One region of the Acinetobacter sp. CY73 genome, then DNA from elsewhere that is predicted to be linked to it. Evidence: predicted binding sites of a transcription regulator. Region 1 holds the regulator's gene; the other holds the start of a gene.
The links. Region 1 encodes PhoB, which activates phosphate uptake and scavenging genes when phosphate is short. Its sites were predicted from a motif close to TGTCATNAANCTGTCATAA; they were not measured.

Region 1 (10,729 bases):
TCATAAAGTTATAATATTATTATCATATTTAAGGTGAGCTAAATAGAGAGTTTAATAATACATTAAAAATATAAAAAAATTCACGTATATGAGAAAATAGACAAGAATCATTAAAAACGTGATAAAAAAGAATTAACCGAGAATATATTTACCCGCGTAAAATATTCTTATTCTTCACGGAAGATCATTTTATGAGTAGATCATGCAACCCCTAATCCAATCACTCTTAGATACAGACCTGTACAAATTTACAATGTTGCAGGTGGTATTACACAAGTTTCCTCAAACTGACAGTGTCTACCAATTTCGTTGCCGCAATTTAGAAGATACAGCTTATCCTTTGGTCGATATTTTAGACGATCTGAATGAGCAACTTGACTATCTGTGCCAGTTAAAATTTAAAGCGGATGAATTGGAGTATCTCAGAAGTTTACGTTTTATTAAAAGTGACTTTGTTGATTATCTAGAACTATTTCAACTGAAACGTCGCTTTATTAAAGCCAGTATTGATGATCAAGGTCGTTTGGATATCCGCATCGAAGGGCCAATGGTTCAAGCCATGATGTTTGAAATTTTTGTGCTTGCGATCGTCAATGAGCTGTATTTCAGTCGCATCAGTAGTGATGAGGTGATGGCTGAAGGTGAGCGCCGTTTATTGGCAAAAGTTGAGTTGCTGAAAAGATATCAAGCTGAACAGAATCCAAATGATCCACCATTTTTGGTATCAGACTTTGGCACACGTCGTCGTTATAGTTTTGCTTGGCAAAAACACGTTGTTGAAGAATTTAATAAAGCTGCGCCAGATATTTTCCGTGGGACCAGTAATGTACTGCTCGCTAAAGACTTGGGCATTACACCGATTGGTACAATGGCACACGAATTCCTACAAGCATTCCAAGCCTTAGATGTACGACTACGTGATTTCCAAAAGTCTGCGCTTGAGACATGGGTACAAGAATACCGTGGAGATTTAGGGATAGCTTTAACCGACGTGGTGGGAATGGATGCGTTCTTACGTGACTTCGATTTGTACTTTGCCAAACTATTTGATGGTCTACGTCATGACAGTGGCGACCCGTATGAATGGGGTGACAAAGCTTATGCGCATTACAAGAAATTGAAAATAGACTCTAAAACCAAAATGCTGACCTTTAGTGATGGTTTGAATTTAGAGAAAGCATGGGCACTCCACAATTACTTCAAAGATCGTTTCCAAGTCAGTTTTGGTATCGGCACTAATTTAACCAATGATATGGGTCAAACAGCACTAAATATTGTCTTGAAGTTGGTGGAATGTAATGGTCAGTCTGTTGCTAAACTTTCAGACAGCCCAGGTAAAACCATGACGGACAATGACACTTTCTTGGCTTATTTGCGTCAGGTGTTTGAAATTCAAGAACCTGCTGCATAATCTTTGAAGTCATCTCTATGCTATATCTGATTTTTTGCTAAATGCATGCAAAAAATCAGAATAATAGTGAAAAAATCTTGTGCTAAGATCGATTCTACTCAGAGCAAAATAATTCAATAATTATGTCTAATTTCCAGTCAAATTCCCCATTTAATTTAGGTTTGCTCATTGAAGCAGAAGAATTGGTTCCTCATTTAGGTCATGAAAAACTACGCATCGTCGATTTAACTCGGGCATCGGTCTATGAGCAACTACATATTCCGCATGCGATTCATGTATTACCTAAGCAATTGGTTCGGCAGGAAGAATTGGCTTCAGGATTATTGCCAGATGAAGCGGGTTTGAAAGCGCTGGTGGAGTATTTAAATATTTCACCTGATCATCATGTGGTGGCTTATGACGATGAAGGCGGAGCATGGGCAGGGCGCTTGATTTGGAATTTGCATTGTATCGGATTTCATAATACCAGTTTGCTCAACGGTGGCATCCACGCATGGCTGGGTGAGAATTTGCCGACTTCATCAGATGAAGAAACATTTGAAAGAGTGGCATCATTATTTCCAATTCACATCCAAAATATTGAACCACCACGTATAGAATATAGTGAACTGCTCAGTAAAGTGAATCAGAGTGATGTGCAAATTTGGGACTGTAGAACGGCTGAAGAGTATACAGGGCAACGCTTAGCAGCACGCAGAGGAGGACATATTCCCTCTGCACGACATTTTGAATGGAGTACTGCCCTAAACCGTCAAAATCATTTAAAATTGCATCCCCTAGAACGCACTCAACAACGTTTAGAACAATTGGGCTTTAAATTCGACCAGCCTGTGGTGGTGTATTGTCAATCGCATCATCGTTCAGGACTTGCATATATTATTGGTCGACTACTCGGTTGGGATATCCAAGCTTATGATGGTGCGTGGAGCGAATGGGGCAACCGCCTCGATAGTCCAATCATTACTGGAGAATCACCTTAGTGAGTCTGACAAATTTAAAGAAAAAAATATTCATTAAAGCGCAAAGCATTGTTCCGCAACAAAAGCTTAGTCGTGTGGTGGGTAAGGTTGCAGCCAGTGAAAATCCGATTTTAAAAAATATTGTGATTCAAGCATTCAAAAAGCAATATGGCATTGATATGTCGATTGCTGCGCAAAGTAATGCACTTAAATTCAAATCATTTAATGAGTTTTTTACCCGTTCGTTAAAAGAAGGCGTGCGCACAGTAGATAATAATCCCAATAGCATCGTATCTCCTGCGGATGGTGCTATTTCTCAATTGGGTAAAATTAATGAAGGCGATATTTTCCAAGCTAAGGGACAGTCATTTTCGGTAGATAAACTGATTGGTGATCCTCAGCTGGCTGCTCCATTTAAAGAGGGTGAGTTCGCGACGGTTTATTTGTCCCCGAAAGACTATCACCGTGTGCATATGCCATTTGCGGGGACATTGACTGAAACTTTGTATATTCCAGGCGAATTGTTCTCTGTGAATCAAACGACTGCTGAGAACATCCCAGGTTTGTTCGCACGTAATGAGCGTATGGTCTGCCTATTTGATACTGAACTGGGACGTATGGCAGTGGTTCTGGTTGGCGCGATGATCGTGGCTGGCATTGAAACGGTGGCGACCGGTAAAGTGAAACCGACAGGTCGTTTAGAGTTAAATCATCATGAGATGAAGCTTGAAAAAGGTGATGAACTCGGGCGTTTTTATTTAGGTTCGACCGCTGTGATTTTATTTGAACAGGATAAAATTAAATGGGATGAAGCATTTAAACCCAATTCAGTGGTCGTGATGGGTGAGGCTTTAGGTCAAACCATCTAAGAATATTAAACTCTGTTGTTTATAATGCGAACAATGCATGTAGAATTGAAAAAAGCGCCGATAGGCGCTTTTTTTAGGTGACGAATCAGTGTTTGAGTTCATCAGGCTTTGTTTAATTTCAATGGTGATCATCATTGCATACGATATAAACGTTCTTTCGGGAACACTGCGATAAAGGTCGAACCTTCATTTTCCTTAGAGATGATATCGATATACGCACCGTGTTGCATGAGGACATGTTTCACAATCGCAAGACCTAAACCTGTGCCACCGGTCGCACGACTACGCGCACTATCGACCCGATAAAAACGTTCAGTCAAACGGGGTAAATGTTTCGGGTCAATCCCGATACCTGTATCTTGAACTGAGAAATAGCCATTTTCACCATCATCATGCCAACCAATGGTGATCGTACCACCTTTAGGGGTGTATTTAATCGCATTGGTGATCAAGTTGCTAAAGGCACTTGCCAGCTCCATCTCTGAACCAATCAGGTCGCAATGACTATCAATATCTAAATTCAATGTATGCCCATAATCAATGTTATAAGCCTGAGCATCATCAAATAAATGATTCATTAGACTAGGCATTTCAATGATTTGATTCTTGGCGATTTGCTTTTCATTCTCTAAACGAGAGAGCAATAACAAATCATTCACCAAGGCATTCATACGTCGAGTCTGTGATTGCATCTGATCAAAGGCACGTTTCCATCTTGGATTGATGTCTTCTTGGTCAGTAAAGGTCTCAATATATCCACTGAGCACGGTCAGTGGTGTACGTAATTCATGAGAAATATTATCGACAAAATCGGAACGCATTTGTTCCAGATTACGCATGCGTGTGATGTCATGTGCCACCAATAAACGGCTTTGTTGACCAAAAAGGGTTAATTTAATTTGAGCATACTTATTATCGTCATGCGCTAATTTAACTTTAATACCATCTGGTGCATGATCGATATTATTAAAATATTCAACAAAATCAGGTTGGCGAATAATTGAGAGGAGATTGCGCCCTCGATCCGTGGGCTGAATACCAAAAAGATATTCTGCTGCTGGGTTCCACCATTCAATTTGTTGAGCATCATCAGTCAAAATAATGGCTTCAGACAAAGCAACCAGTGAGGATTGTGTGCGGTCAATGAGCCCGACCATTTCAGATTGAACGATACGTTCTTGGCGTTGAGCACGATAGACATTGAACAGCAATGCACCCCAAATCCCATTGAGATTCGGTGGTACATCATAGGGACGATTCGCGATCCAATCATTGACCAAAATGAGGGAACGAAGCTGTAAACCAAAAAAGGCAGCGAAGGCAAGCCCAATACAGATCCAAAAATAGCCTATTCCTAAGCCAACAAATCCACCAATAACGATAAAAAACACCAACAAGCGAAGATCTTGTTTAGCGAATGTCCATAAACTACTGTAGCGAAATTTCTGATGATCTTTCGCTAAAGTGGGGACGGGATAGGGTTCGTACATAAAATTTGATTAACCTAGTGAACACTAGCCTATTGCGACATCTGCTCGAGTAGAAAAACGATAACCTGTACCACGAACAGTTTGTACATAACGGTCTGCGCCATAAGGTTCTAAAACCTTACGTAAGCGACGAATGTGAACATCAATGGTACGATCTTCAATATATACGTTGCCACCCCATACTTGGTCAAGTAATTGTGCTCGTGTATAGGCACGTTCAGGATGCGTCATGAAGAAAGCCAACAGACGATATTCTGTTGGACCCATTTCTAAAATGTTCTGATTAAAGCTGACACGTTGGCTGACTGGATCTAAAATGAGCCCATTCGCATCAATGGTCTTTTCACCGCTCAATGCGTTGGCACGACGTAACACTGCTTTAATACGTGAAACCAATTCACGAGTTGAAAACGGTTTGGTCATGTAGTCATCTGCACCAGCATCAAGACCTTGAACTTTATGATCTTCTTCACCACGCGCGGTGAGCATGATCACCGGGATCTCAGAGAGCGATTCATCGCGCTTTAAGCGACGGCACAGATCAACACCGCTCACACCACCGGGAAGCATCCAATCCAGGAGTACTAAGGAAGGGCGTTGATCAACGATCATCTGATGCGCTTGTTTGGCATCTTCAGCTTCTAAACATTGGAAGCCTGCCATATCTAAAGATGTATGGATCATTTCACGAATGGGAAGTTCATCATCGACGATTAAAATGTAGTCATCTTTCACAACGCAATATCCTTAAGTGAACGGTCTGACCGTTAATATTTATGACAGGCTTATTACAAAGATTAATTATGACAGTATCATTGCAAAACAGGTCATCAAGGTCGATTTAGCAATGTTTTGTGACAAAAATATAAAAATACGATCCAAATTGATCATATATATGTCATAAATATTACATTTTTAAAGCAATGAGTTAAAAATATATCTATGAATTTATTATGGTTAATTGACACGCTTTTATTTTTTAATGAGAGAGTTCTTGAATTAAAGCAGTGAAAACAACCCGACATGCTTTAACGACCTCTTCACGTGGTGACTTAAATCCACTCATGACCCAACGCACAGCAATTTGGGTGACATAACCATTTAACCCTGTTGCGATGAGTGAGATCTCTTTTTCGTTTAAGCTGATATGCGGCATCATCAAGGTCACAAATGCATGAATCATGCGATCAAAGCGCGCCATCGTCTCTTGAATGGTGGCATGATTATGTAGTTCTTGAACCAACATGGCATCGATATAAATGATGCGAGCCGTGCGTGGATCATCTTCTAGCATGGCAAAAAAACCATTTAAACCCGCGTCAATCATACGTATAGGGTCAGGTGAACCTTGCATGACGGATTGCATTAAGGTTTGCTGCATTTTCTCAATGAGTTGTAAGAAAATCGTTTGAAAGAGGTTTTCACTTTTCTTAAAGGATTCGTAAAAATAACGTTCTGTGAGTTTGGCTTCGTTGCAAATATCTTTTACAGTGACTGAAAAAAATCCATGTGTCCCATACGCTTCAATACCTGCTTCGATGAGTTTTTCACGTCGAGCTTGCTTACGTTCAGTCAGTGACATGCCCTTAAATTGACGTTCTTTCACCACTTTTTTTTCTGGGATTGATTCTGCTGTCGCAGACTTTTCTGAATATTCAGTCATAAAAATAATGATCTAGTAGAGTCGTAGTTTTAGGCATCTTAACAATTAATATTCGCTAAGCCTATGTGGTCAATATGCACATTTTATCAATATAAATGACCTTGAGTGATATTGACAATATTTATTGTCAAATTTATAGTGATTTTTGAGCGGCACACGAACATGAAGTTGTGCAGAAAAATGAATAAGGAAACACAATGAAAAATTTTAAAAATAAAGTGGCTGCGATTACAGGTGCGGGTTCGGGTATGGGACAGCAACTGGCAATTTTACTGGCAAAGGCTGGATGTCATCTTTCAATCAGTGATGTCAATGAAAAAGGCTTGGCTGAAACCGTTGAATTGGTTAAGCCGTATAATGTCCGTGTGACCTCTAAAAAAGTAAATGTCGCAAACCGTGAAGAAGTCAAAGCTTGGGCTGAGGATACTGTGCAAAATCATGGCTCAGTGAACATGATCTTTAACAATGCTGGTGTGGCATTGGGTTCGACTGTCGAAGGTGCGAGCTATGAAGACTATGAATGGATCATGGGGATTAACTACTGGGGCGTTGTGTACGGCACCAAAGAATTCCTTCCCTACCTGAAAAAAACAGGTGAGGGTCATATCATCAATACGTCTAGTCTTTTCGGTTTAACTTCACAGCCAACCCAGTCTGCGTATAACTCCTCTAAGTTTGCAGTGCGTGGTTTCACCGAGTCATTACGCCAAGAACTCGATATTGAAAACTGTGGTGTGAGTGCGCTGTGTGTTCACCCAGGCGGTATCCGTACCAATATTGCCAATGATGCACGTATGAATGACAGCCTCAAATCTTTAGGCATGAATCCGGATAAATCAGCGAAAGCATTTAATAAATTATTGCGTATGCCTGCTGAAGATGCTTCACAACAAATTTTGGATGCGGTACTGAAAAATAAACGCCGTTTACTGATTGGTAATGATGCGAAAGCGATTGATTTGATGCAACGTGTGTTGCCTACGGGTTACCAAAAAATAACTGCGTTTGCGACCAAGCTGAGCAAGCGTTTAGAGCCAAAATAATCAGTTGTCTTCCCATAAAAAAACCGCTTTAGCGCGGTTTTTTTTATATGAGATGACGTACTAGATGAATTCAAGCGTTGAATATTTTCTGCATTTATTGGCTTAATTTATTCTTGCATTGAGAACGTGTTTTTCTAAAAGATCGCCAGAGTATGAAAATCCTAGATCAATACCTCAACGGTTCTCTTCTTCCACACAAACTGATAATACAGCCCTTGCATGATGCATAAGCAAACAAAGGCGAGGGCATAACCATACCAAATGCCTTCCAAGCCCCACCAAGAGCTAAATACATAAGCAGCAGGCAGTTCGATTGCTAAAATAGCGATAATGTTAATGATCATGGGCATGGTCACTGTACCGCTTGCACGCATGATCGAAGCAAAAATGGCACTTGCACCAAAGAATAAAATTGACCATAACACGATAAACAGAAGTTGTTGCCCTAAGACAACAACTGCGGGGTCGGTAATGAAAAGAGCCATCAAATATTTTGAGAACAGATAAGCTAAAGTGACTAAGCTCCCTGTGATCACGATATTCATACCTAGAGAAATACGAGTTACTTTTGCTAAGGAATCTGCTTTACCTGCACCAATGGCTTGGGCTGCAAAAATCGAAGCAGCAATCGCAATAGAGAGTGCAGGGAACTGAATATAGTTCAGTACCTGATTGACTGCTCCATAAGCAGCAGTGGCCTCTGAACCATAACGATTGACGAGACCCACGATAACTAAACCCGCCACCGAGGTAGTGATCATTTGAACACCTGTCGGTACACCTAGCTTGAGGATTTTGCCACTCATCTCAGGATCATATTTAATATATTTGCACATCGCGCCATCGATTTTGAGTGGGTGGTCTTTCTTCTTTAAATAAAAATATAGAAAAATGAGTACTGCCGAATATCCGATGGTTGTGGCAATTGCAGGTCCAATGATGCCTAAACTTGGAAATCCAAAATGACCTGCAATCAATACAGGAGTAATAAAAAGCCCCAGTAAACTGGTCATTCCAAGCGCAATTAAAGGGGTAATACTGTCACCCACACCTCGAAGGATTGAGGTGTAAATAATATAGATAAACAGTAATGGACTTCCTGCGAGCATCCATTGGACGTAAGGCAGAGATAAATGCATTACTGAAGGATCAGTACCCAGAGCTATCAAAAGAGGTCGTGCTGAAAGAACCCCCAAGAATGCAATGACCGTTCCACCAATCGCAGTCATAAACAGGGTAGAGCCGACCACTTGGCGGACTTTTTCAACGTTTTGTGCCCCCCAAGCCTGACCGACCAGTACTGTTGAACCTGCGGAGAGACCGATCACAAATGCCATCAGGCAAAACAAAATCGGGAAAAATACAGACACAGCGGCAATGGCATCGACACCCATCATTTGACCGACAAATACGGTGTTAATGGTGCCAGATAAATTCTGTAAAATATTGGTCGCAATTAGCGGTAGCAAAAAGACCAAAAAAACACGCCAAAAATTCGGGTCGTCAATTGGACTGAGACGTGCACTCATCTTATTTTATTATCCATCATTTTTATTCAACATTACTGATTGCACAATAGCATAGCTACAGTGAAATCCACCTGATATTTAAAAACAATCAGGCGAATTGCTACAGGAAAATAAAACTACACTGCTGAAAGAATTTGACCTGCTTGAATAAGCGTTTCATCTTTTTTGGCAAAGCAAAGTCGAATCATATGTAAGTCTTGAGGCGCTTGTTGGTAAAATACCGAGACAGGAATCGCGACAATTTTATGTTGTTCAGCCAAATACTGGCACATCTCTACATCATTTAAATCTGGGCGAATGGCGCTGTAGTCCAGATTTTGAAAATATGTGCCTTGTGATGGTTGAAATTTGAATCGTGATGAGGTGATTTGTGAATTAAACAGATCACGTTTGGCTTGATAGAAGGCTGAAAGCTCTTGGATATGTTCAGGATAGTCCTGCATAAAATTTGACAAAGCCCACTGAATAGGCGTGACACCACAAAAATTGGCAAATTGATAAATCTGTCGAAATACCGTTGTTAAAGCGGGTGCTGCAATACAATACCCCGTTTTCCAACCTGTGACGTGAAAGGTCTTGCCAAAAGAACCAATCACGAAACTACGTTCTCTCAGCTCTGGAAATGACAGCGCTGAATAATGTTGTTGTCCATCGAAAATCAAATGTTCATAGACTTCATCTGAGAGCACGATAATATTTTTATCACGGATCAATTCAATTAAATTGAGCCAATCTGACTTTGTCCAAATGGCACCCGTTGGATTGTGTGGTGTGTTCACAATCACCATACGAGTCCGATCAGTAATGCTGTCTTTGATTTGATTCCAATCCACGCTGAAATCCGGTGCTTGCAATGGAATGTGTACGGGCTTGGCACCAACCAATTTTACGCTTGGTGCATAGCTGTCATAACTGGGATCAAAAATAATCACTTCATCGCTAGCTTGTACCACGGCTTGAATGGCTGAAAAGATCCCAATGGTTGCCCCTGGGGTGATGGTGATTTCGGTGATAGGATCGAATTGACGTTGATCTCGCTGTAAAAACTGTTGAGCCAATTGTTCACGTAGTGCTAATAAACCATCCCCCGGTGCGTATTGATTCAATCCCTCCAGTGTTGCTTTGCTCAGCGCCTCAAGTAAAGCTTGTGGAGCAGGGAAGTCGGGGAAACCTTGTGATAGGTTCAACGCGTTTAACTTTTGTGCTAGTGCTGACATCACACTGAATATTGTCACGCCTTGACTCGGGAGTTTGGATTGAATGCTGATCATGATCCGTCTAATTTTTATGAAGTACTGAGAAAAATTGTAGCAGGTGATTGAAACATGAGGAACAGAGAAATATTTGTTGATGATTTCTCGTTAGTCTCTCTGAAATTCTTTTTTACATTTAATTTATTTAAGCTTTATCAGTGTAGTCACTAAAATTTCCTTATATATTATCAGTTATATAAGGTTTAATCAGACTTAGCATAAGAGATTTTATGTTAAGTGAAAGTTTGAAAATTAAATCGTGATTAATTATCCAACTGTAAATATTTTAGTTAAAATAACTTGTATTCTTATTTTATAATAATCTTATCTCATGAATTATAAACATAATATTTTTTTATCCTTAATACTGTTCTTCTCAATTAGCTCAACATTTGCTCAAGTTGAGGAGTTTCACAAAATAATAAAATCTGCAATTCAAGGGAATGCATCTGCGCAAAATAATCTTGGTTTGATGTATGACGAAGGTCGTGGAGTAACTCAGAATGATACTA
Region 2 (10,729 bases), on a different contig from region 1:
GGGAGATTAAAAACAAAACATCCCCTCACTCGAGGGGATTTTTAGTTCCCCCTTTTATCAAAGGGGGCTAGGGGAATTCTAAAATCAATTAAACAATCGAATCATCCAAATTCGGCGCTAACCAACGTTTCGCTTCATCCAATGTCCAACCTTTACGCTTCGCATAATCTTCCAACTGATCTTGCGCGATTTTACCCACGTTAAAGTATTGGCTTTCAGGGTTGGCGTAGTAGAAACCACTTACACTTGATGGTGGCCACATTGCAAAACTTGAAGTCAATTGTGTACCAATGGCATTGGTCGAATCTAACCAACTAAACAAAGTCGCTTTTTCAGAATGCTCAGGGCATGCAGGGTAGCCCGGTGCAGGACGAATCCCCACATACTTCTCTTTAATTAATTCTTCATTGCTTAAAGATTCGGATGCTTGGTTGCCCCAGAACTCTTTACGGATACGCTCATGTAAATGCTCCGCAAATGCTTCGGCAAAACGGTCACCTAAAGATTGTGCCAAAATCGCAGAGTAATCATCGCCTTTGGCTTTGTACTCATGTGCCATTTCTTCCGCACCAAAGATCGACACCGTAAAACCACCTAAATAATCTTCAGCTTCATCTTTCTTCGCAACAAAGTCTGCCAAAGAGAGGTTTGGTTTACCTGTCACTTTATCTGATTGTTGACGGATATGATGGAAGGTATGCGTCACTTGAGAACTTGCTTCATCATAGACTTCAACCGAATCCGCTGCAGAACGATTGGCAGGATAGATTCCAAATACCGCACGCGCATCAAAACGTTTGTTATCAATAATGTCCTTTAACATGGCTTGCGCTTGATTGTATAAATCAGTTGCAGCTTCACCGACAACCTTATCCGTAAGGATTGCAGGGAATTTACCTGCCAAGCTCCAAGAGATAAAGAACGGTGTCCAGTCAAAGTACTCAACCAATGTTTCTAGCGGGTAGTTGGTTAACGTTTGTTTACCAATAAAGTTTGGTTTTACAGGTTTGTTGGCAGCAAAATCAATTTTTAAACCATTTTCAATCGATTCTGCATAAGACAACTTCGCAGCTTTGGGTTGTTTATTGGCAATACGTTCACGGACTTTAATATATTCGGCACGTGTGTCTTCAACAAACTTAGGCTTCATTTCAGGAGAAAGCAGGGTTGTTGCAACACCCACCGCACGAGAAGCATCGGCAACATAAATCACTGCATCATTCGAATATTGTGGATCAATTTTAACGGCTGTATGTGCTTTAGATGTGGTTGCGCCACCAATCATCAGTGGAATGTTAAAGCCTTTGCGTTGCATTTCTTTTGCAACAAATACCATTTCATCTAAAGATGGGGTGATGAGACCTGATAAACCAATGATATCTACTTTCTCATCAATCGCAGTTTGTAAAATTTTCTCGCACGATACCATCACGCCAAGGTCAACGATGTCATAACCATTACAACCTAAAACCACGCCTACGATATTTTTACCAATATCATGTACGTCGCCTTTAACGGTCGCCATTAACACTTTACCTTTAGACTGACCCGCAGTTTTTTCAGCTTCGATGTACGGGTTTAACCAAGCCACAGCTTGTTTCATCACACGTGCAGATTTGACCACTTGTGGTAAGAACATTTTGCCCGAACCAAACAAGTCGCCCACCACGTTCATACCATCCATCAGTGGTCCTTCGATCACATCAAGCGGGCGAGTGGATTTTAAGCGTGCTTCTTCAGTATCTTCATCAATAAATGCCGTGATCCCTTTGACCAATGCATGTTCAAGACGTTTTTCAACAGGCAGTTTACGCCATTCTAAATCTTCAACTTTCTTTTGTGCTGCGCCCTGACCACGATATTGCTCGGCAACTTCAAGGAGTTTTTCAGTTGCTGCTTGTGCCCCTGCTTCTGATGAGGAGTCGCCTTGGTTTCGGTTCAGAACCACATCTTCAACTGCAGCTTTAAGCTCTTTATCGATGTCATCATAAATCGCCATTTGACCTGCGTTTACAATCCCCATCGTCATACCTTGTTTGATGGCATGGTACAAGAACACTGAGTGAATCGCTTCACGTACAGGCTCATTACCACGGAATGAGAACGATACGTTAGACACACCACCAGAAATCATCGCATGTGGTAGGTTTTGTTTAATCCAACCCGTTGCTTCAATAAAATCAACTGCGTAGTTGTTATGTTCTTCGATCCCGGTTGCAATCGCAAATACGTTCGGGTCAAAGATAATGTCTTCAGCAGGGAAGCCAACATCATTCACTAAAACATCATATGAGCGTTTACAGATTTCTTTTTTGCGTGTAGCCGTATCCGCTTGACCATCTTCATCAAATGCCATTACGATGACAGCAGCGCCATACTGACGGCATAAACGAGCACGTTCTACAAACTCGTCATAGCCTTCTTTTAACGAAATCGAGTTAACAATCGCTTTACCTTGTACGCATTTTAAACCTGCTTCAATGATTTCCCATTTTGATGAGTCAATCATGATGGGCACACGTGAAATTTCAGGTTCAGACGCCACCAAGTTCAGGAAATGCACCATCGCACCTTCTGAATCGAGCATCCCTTCATCCATGTTAATGTCGATCACCTGTGCACCTGCAACCACCTGTTGCAATGCCACATCCAGTGCTTCGGCAAAGTTTTCTTCACGGATCAAACGAAGGAATTTTTTAGAACCTGTGACGTTAGTACGTTCACCGACGTTTACAAATAATGAGTCCGCTGTAATGTTAAACGGCTCTAAACCACTTAAACGACAAGCAGGTTTAGTTTCAGGCACTTGACGTGGCTTAATATCTTTTACTGCATTGTAGATGGCACGAATATGGTCAGGCGTCGTACCACAGCATCCACCCGTGATGTTGATCAGACCACTTTCAGCAAATTCTTTGATAAATGCAGCCGTTTCCGCAGGCGTTTCATCATAACCACCGAAGGCATTTGGTAAGCCTGCATTTGGATGGGCTGAAACAAAAGTATCTGCAATATCAGACACAGTTTTCACGTGAGGGCGCATCGCATCTGCACCTAAGGCACAGTTAAAACCGATTGAAATCGGCTCTGCGTGACGCACTGAATTCCAAAATGCTTCGGCTGTTTGACCGGTTAATGTACGACCTGATGCGTCAGTAATCGTACCAGAGATCATGATGGGTAATTCATAGCCTTGTTCTTTAAACACTTCTTTTACTGCAAAGATTGCAGCTTTGGCATTCAAAGTATCAAATACCGTTTCAATAAGGATGATGTCTGCACCACCTTCAATCAACGCTTTAGTCGCTTCGATATAATCAACTTTTAAAGCATCAAAGGTGATGTTACGAAACGCAGGGTCATTCACTTGAGGTGAAATAGAACAGGTACGTGATGTAGGTCCAAGGACACCTGCGACAAAACGTGGTTTTTCAGGTGTTGAATATTTTTTACATGCTTCTTTGGCAATACGTGCAGCTTCACGGTTGATTTCAGGGACTAAATCTTCCATGTGGTAATCTGACATTGAAACGCGCGTGCCGTTAAAGCTGTTGGTTTCAATGATATCCGCGCCTGCTTCTAAATAAGCTTCGTGGATGCCCTGAATAATATGTGGCTGCGTTAACACCAAAAGGTCATTGTTGCCTTTTAAGTCGGATGCCCAGTCTGCAAAACGCTCACCACGGTAATCAGCTTCTTCTAATTTATGGCGTTGGATCATAGTTCCCATCGCGCCGTCTATAATCAGAATGCGTTGGGATAGAAGCTCTTTTAAGGTGGCGAGGGTAGACATCAATGACGCTCACTATGTTGGACTTAATTAGGTGCGATATTTTAGCAGATCTAAAGTACATTTTTTGATAATTCCATCGTCATTGGCTTGTAAAGCCATGAAAGCGTATGAAAATTAAACGCTTTATGTGAAATCAATAAATTTAATTTAAATTTTTGTTTTTGTTCATATCTTTGTCATATTTAGCTTGCAGAATAGTGCTCTGATCAGAAATTGAAAATTTAATGAAAAATATTACATATTTATTTCATTATCTTGGGTCAGCTTTATTCTCTGTTAAATAAAAGGTGTGTTTGGTTAAGTAATTGAAATCAATATATTTATGTTAAACAAAATCTAAGGAAATCTTATTTCTATATCCATAAAGTGTCATTTAGATGCTTTATATGACACGTTTTTGTCATATAATTGTAATAATTAAATTGAACAATAAGGGGATATTCTTATCCTCTTTACTTGCTTGCATGAATTCTAATCAATCTCCAGTTTCAGATTCAGCACAACAATCGGCGCAAGTCTCGTCGACCAATGTTCATGTGCCGACACCGAAGTTTTTTATGCCGGTGTTCTTAACACTGATTATTTCCACTCTCATTTATATTGGCTTCCAATTGGTGGCTGATTTATCTCATGTACCTGCATTAAGCCTTTACTCTGTGATTTTGCTTTCAACAGCATTATTCATTGCATTGGGTTTTGAGTTTGTAAATGGTTTTCATGACACAGCCAATGCAGTTGCAACCGTCATCTATACCAATGCCTTATCTGCACCTGTTGCGGTGATGTGGTGTGGTTTCTGTAACTTCTTGGGCGTAATGGTCGCAAGCGGTGCAGTGGCGTACGGTATTATTGCTTTACTCCCTGTAGAACTGATTATGAATGTCGGTTCTGGAGCGGGTTTTGCCATGGTTTTTGCCATGTTGATTGCGGCAATTACTTGGAATTTAGGAACGTGGTACTTTGGTATTCCTGCATCTAGCTCGCATACATTGATTGGTTCGATTTTAGGTGTAGGGATCATGAACTACATTCTAAACGCGAGCAGTGGTGCATCAGGCGTAGACATGGAACAAGTAATGAAAGTGGGTAAAGCACTTTTATTCTCACCATTAATCGGCTTTGCATTTGCAGCTGTGTTGTTCTTGCTGGTTAAAAAAATCTTCAAAAAACAAGTGGAATTATTCCAACCACCTGAAGGTAATAAGCCACCACCACCGTTGATTCGTGCACTATTGATCTTTACGTGTACGGGTGTAAGTTTTGCACACGGTTCAAACGATGGTCAAAAAGGCATGGGCTTGATCATGCTCATCCTGATCGGTTGTGTACCGTTGGCTTATTCTTTAAACAAGAATTTAGATCAGCAGCACATCCAATCATTTGAACAATTGTCTGCTCAAACTGCGCAAGTCATCTATGCAGATCATGCTGATATTCCGGATGAAAAAGCACGTGATGTATTAACAACGTACATCCAAACCAAAGAATTAACGCCTGAAGTTGTACCTGCATTGGCAAGTATGACCGATCACTTAGGTGACCGTGTAGGTGCTTATGGTTCATTAAAAGATGTGCCTGAAGCAGAAGTATCCTCTTTACGTAATGACATGTATTTGAGCGCAACTACTTTCAAACGTTTGGATAAAGCTGAAGCGCTACCAGCAATGAATGAAGCTCAAGTTAAAACTGTAGATGATTATCGTGACAACATGGATTCATTCCTACAATACATTCCTAACTGGGTAAAAGTCGCGGTGGCACTGGCATTGGGTCTTGGAACAATGGTGGGTTGGAAACGTATCGTTGTAACTGTAGGTGAGCGTATTGGTAAGCAACATATGACTTATGGTCAAGGTATGTCTGCTGAGCTAGTGGCAATGTCTACCATTGCTGCTGCTGATGGTTTCGGTATGCCAGTATCAACCACTCACGTACTGAATTCTGCTGTCGCAGGTACCATGGTTGCCAATAAATCTGGTTTGAATTTCCAAATGGTTCGTACCATTCTGTCAGCTTGGATCTTTACTTTACCTGCAACGATCTGTTTATCAGGTGGTTTATTCTGGTTATTGTTAAAAGTCTTCTAAGTTAGATTGATTAAAAAAAGCTGCCTCAGGGCAGCTTTTTTATTGGGTGATTTTTATCGATTATTTTTTCTAAACGAATCATGAAATATCCGTTATTTCTTAAACCTTTTCATTAAACCCTTAGGCAGCTTTTCTTCAGCAAAGCCATATAACGCTGCAAAAGGAAGTGCAGTACGTGCTAAATATGCCACACGCCATAAACCACCGTGATTAGCGCCTTCCATCATGAGTTCCAATGGATGATTCATTTTACGCTCAGGATTGGCAATTGACTTTGGATTACGCAAATCATGTACCCATAGCGCCGCCATAATGGCATTGGTTGTAGATGGATCAAACGCTTCTACATCAAAAATCCCTGCGCCATTAAACGCAGCTTTAAGCAACGGATTTTTGATCACTGAATGTGTGGTGGTTGATGGTGCAATATTGATACTCACACGTTGACCTTGATGGCGAGCCAAAGTTGCACGCCACTGTTGAATACGTTTAGCAAGGGCATAGTTAGGTCCTTGCTCCACCACTAAGCAATCTGCGATCCCATAGGCTTGGCCTTGCTCCGATGAAATCAGATCATGTGAATTTTGCTTAAAGAAATATTTAAGACTCAGTGCTTCAATCCCTTTACTGATGAGTTTTTCAGGTTGAGAGCGTGACTTGAATTTGGCAGCAGATCCATTGATCACTTCAGCAGGGACTGCATACACATCGGTTGGCGTACACATATACATTAGACTGGTATCTGGCTTTTTTTCACTGATATATTGCATGATACTGTCCATTGCCATCGATACGCGAACATGCTTTTCACCATCGAGGTAGGCAATTGCAGCCAGATCTAAAGCCTGTTCTTTTTTACTTAGCCATTGTGCAATTTCAGGTGTTTGAGTCAGTAAATTAGCACCCAGCTTTTCTTTTAAAGTCTCAATCGATGCATTTGGATCAAGCTGCTCTATGCACGGAGCAATCAGCGTCGCATTGCCTTTTTTGATCGTGGATAAGATCTTGTCCCAAATACGTGGATTAGGCAGATCTAGGGCAATAATATTGGCTTTCCATTGCGCTAACCATGTCAAAGGACCCGCTTCAGAGGCAGCACCAAACAGCACCATGGTACGGTCAGATAGATCAAACCATTCAGGATGTGCATGTACCGTTCTGAGTGCTTCAGCATGGCTACTTTCCATAATGCCAGTATCTTCCCATGTTTGAATTTGATCTAACAGGGCTTGTCCTTTTAGATGTTGCCCATGATAGGGCACATACCATTCAGGTTTCGCGTTACTTTCACCGTGTAACTTAATGGAATAGAGAGGTTGAGCCTCTAGGTTCAACATCTCGTTTAAGTTACATTTTTGACCATCACGATAAAATTCAAAGCTGTGATGGGCTTTATTTAAACCTGCTTGAGCAATTTGAATCGGATTTTCTTGATTCCGAATTCCATTTTCGACCAAAGCTTTAAAATAAATCGGGTATTTTTTGCGCCAGTTTTTTTCAGATAGCACTTGTTGTGATGTTTTATGGTCAACAGTAGACAATGCTTCAGATAGAATGGCTTGCCCGGTTTTCGAGGTGCTTGGTTTATTATTGGTAGAATTGATCGGGAATTGAATCCCTTCTAATGCTTCAGACATGCAAAAACTCTCGTGATGATTCATCATTTATATACAGATGTAAACATTATCTATGCCAAATTTGATTTGTTGGTGGCATTAACTACCAATATTGTGTGGATTGTATAATTGGTTCATCGATATTTTTAGCAAGCCTGATGATGGTTCAATCTATGAGAGCCAAAATGATGAATCCACAGTATAAGAAAACTCAATTTAAAGAGAAAAGTGAAAGAGCAAAATAAAAAAAGGACGATAACCGTCCTTTTATTGTTAAAGCTAAATGAGTGTGACCAACCTTTATTTTCAAGATTTGATCGACAAGTCTAATTTAAAAGCCATTATTTTATAGAATTCTTTAGAAAGGCAATTGAGTGAGTTTATTGAAAAAATGTGCAATCAATCGTGGTTCAATGATGATGGTCATCATCACGCCGTAAGCCGCACCCCATAAATGCGCACTGTGGTTCACATTTGAATTGCCTTTTTTGCCAGACCAGATGCTATAAGCAATGTAAAGAACAGCAAAAATAATCGCGGGAACAGGAATGAAGAAAACGAAAATCAGTTTCCAAGGTTCAAATAAAATATAAGCAAAAAGTACAGCAGAAACTGCACCTGATGCCCCCAGGCTTGCCCAACGATGATCATTTTTGTGTTTTAAATAACTGGGGATAATTGCAACGATTAAACCGCCCAAATAAAACAGTACAAAGCCTAGATCATAGAAATATTGACGATAAAAACTCTCAATTACGCTACCAAAGAAAAACAAGGTGATCATATTGAACAGTAAATGTGTACCGTCAGCATGGATAAAACCATGGGTAATAAAGCGATCATACTGACCTTTCTGCATGGCAGGTGGCCAAAAAATTAAACGATTCATTACATTTTGATTTGAAAATGCAATGAGGGAAATGATCACCGTAATGATGACAATGCTAACAGTATGATTAAAAGGTAAATCCAGCATAAATAAACGATTCTTTTTTTAACTATTTAATGATCATAATGCCTTTTCACTTATCAATATATTGTAATTTGATAATAATTCCGACAAATTTAGTTGATTTTCAGATATTACCCCCGATCTTAAGTTAAAATAGATGCTTCAGCATGAGGAAATATTGTTATGTCGACTGAGAACACCAGCACTGCAGTTGCTGAAGAAATTCCAAATTTATTGATTACACCAACTGCACAAGAGTACTTATTTGACTTGCTCAACAAGCAAAATACTCCGGGCATCGCTGTACGTGTTTTTGTGGAAAATGCAGGAACTCCACGCGCAGAGTGTTGCATGGCTTATAGCGCACCTGATGAAGTTGTACCAACAGATTACAAGCAAGATTATCCAGAATTTGCTGCATATATTGATACGCCTTCTATTCCATATTTGTTAGATGCTGTAATTGATTATAATAAAGATCGCTTTGGTGGTCAGTTAACTTTCCGTGCACCGAACTCTAAAGTGCCACGTGTTGGTCCTGATGCATCGATTGAAGAACGTATTACTTATATCCTTCAATCGGAAATCAATCCGGGTTTGGCAGGGCATGGCGGTAATTGTGCCTTGGTGGAAGTGGTTGAAGATGAAGAACATGGTTTAACTGCTGTATTGAAATTTGGTGGTGGTTGCCAAGGTTGTTCAGCCATTGATGTGACTTTAAAGCAAGGTGTACAAACAACGTTGCAACAGCATATTCCCGAGTTAAAGCGTGTTGTGGATCAGACAGATCACAGCCAAGCTGAAGGTGCTTATTTCAAATAAGATCTAAGTCCATATTAAAAAGATAGCTTCCTCATGGAAGCTATTTTTTTAGCTTAACTTATTTTGTAAATAATAATGAGAATAATTATCATAAGCAATTGCAAATTTAATCCCTTTTGTTACAATGCGCTACGAAAAGTTCTCATTCTCTCCTTAAATTTTTCGGAAATACGTATGAACAACACATGGATTAAATCTTCATTATCAGTTGCAGTCCTGTCTTTAATGACGATGAATGCACAAGCGGAAGATCAAACACAGATTGAAAAAAAGAGTACTCAATTAAAAACGATTGTTGTGACTTCAGCAGGGGGCTATGAGCAAAATATTGCAGATGCAGCGGCAACCATTTCTGTGATTTCAAAAGAAGAATTAGAAAAAAAATCGTATAGCGATGTCACCGATGCTCTGAAAAATGTACCAGGTGTATTTGTGCAAGGCGGTGGGACAAATCAAACCATTTCAATTCGTGGTATGGGTTCAGCTTATACATTGTTTTTGATTGATGGTAAGCCCATGAACGATGGGAGTTTGCTGACCACAAATGGTGGAGTGCAAGGAGCTTCAGTCAATTTCTTGCCGCCCATTGAGGCGATTGAACGTATTGAAGTGATCCGTGGGCCTTCATCGTCACTTTATGGCTCAGATGCGATGGGCGGTGTCATCAACATTATTACCAAGAAACATCAAAATGAACTGACAGGCAGTATTCGTACTGAATATATCAAAGCGGGTCAATCAAACGATGTGAACAATGATGCAACGAATACCAGTCTGTATGTTAATGCCCCTTTGATTGACAAACTATTATCAATGCAAGTCACCGCTGGTGTACAAACCATTGAAGAAAGTACGCTTCAAAAAAATACGTCTGAAACGGGTGAGAGTGAGCCAGATTTTTTAAAGAAAAATTTATCGACTAAATTTGTACTGACACCAGATGAAAAAAATACCGTAACAGCTGAATATTCTTTTACTCAACAAGAAAGAACGCATAATCCAGGCAAAAGTTATACGCGATACGTGTCTGCAACAGGTCAACGTGTTGATATTGATGCTAAAGACCACATTTTGTCGGGTGGAAATTATTATCCCGCTTTTGATACAGGCAAAACCAGTGATAAGGGGGCGATCTATCAGTCGGATGTCGTTCCGAATACAAGATCTTATTCAGAATTAGAAAAAAATAGATTCAATTTGTCTCATGAAGGCGATTATGAGGATTTAAAACTAACCTCGTATATTCAGTTCGATCAAGATAAAAACAATTCAATTTCAGGTCGAACCGTAGGTAAGTTGCAAAACCCAGGTGGCATATTATTTGAAACCTTGACAGCCAACTCACAAGGGACTTATTTCTTAGATGAGCACACCCTAACTTTAGGCGGAACCTTTAAAAAAGAAAATTTAGAAGATGGGACAACCAACCAAAAAGCAGAAATGGCCGGTAAAGTGACCA

Region 2: the regulator PhoB is predicted to act here: its motif matches at 4,192-4,210, upstream of AC5YD2_RS10830 (inorganic phosphate transporter).

The regions. Positions count from the first base shown of each region.
Region 1 covers NZ_JCAKMZ010000007.1:2,781-13,509, reverse strand. The annotation lists gene pncB (nicotinate phosphoribosyltransferase) at 203-1,411, shown strand; gene AC5YD2_RS05315 (sulfurtransferase) at 1,534-2,391, shown strand; gene asd (archaetidylserine decarboxylase) at 2,391-3,239, shown strand; gene phoR (phosphate regulon sensor histidine kinase PhoR) at 3,371-4,729, opposite strand; gene phoB (phosphate regulon transcriptional regulator PhoB) at 4,754-5,464, opposite strand; gene AC5YD2_RS05295 (TetR/AcrR family transcriptional regulator) at 5,709-6,392, opposite strand; gene AC5YD2_RS05290 (SDR family NAD(P)-dependent oxidoreductase) at 6,590-7,435, shown strand; gene AC5YD2_RS05285 (MATE family efflux transporter) at 7,597-8,964, opposite strand; gene AC5YD2_RS05280 (pyridoxal phosphate-dependent aminotransferase) at 9,081-10,235, opposite strand; gene AC5YD2_RS05275 (tetratricopeptide repeat protein) at 10,549-10,729, shown strand, end outside.
Region 2 covers NZ_JCAKMZ010000021.1:16,835-27,563, forward strand. The annotation lists gene metH (methionine synthase) at 89-3,793, opposite strand; gene AC5YD2_RS10830 (inorganic phosphate transporter) at 4,258-5,880, shown strand; gene AC5YD2_RS10835 (hypothetical protein) at 5,973-7,517, opposite strand; gene AC5YD2_RS10840 (rhomboid family intramembrane serine protease) at 7,855-8,472, opposite strand; gene nfuA (Fe-S biogenesis protein NfuA) at 8,632-9,270, shown strand; gene AC5YD2_RS10850 (TonB-dependent receptor domain-containing protein) at 9,445-10,729, shown strand, end outside.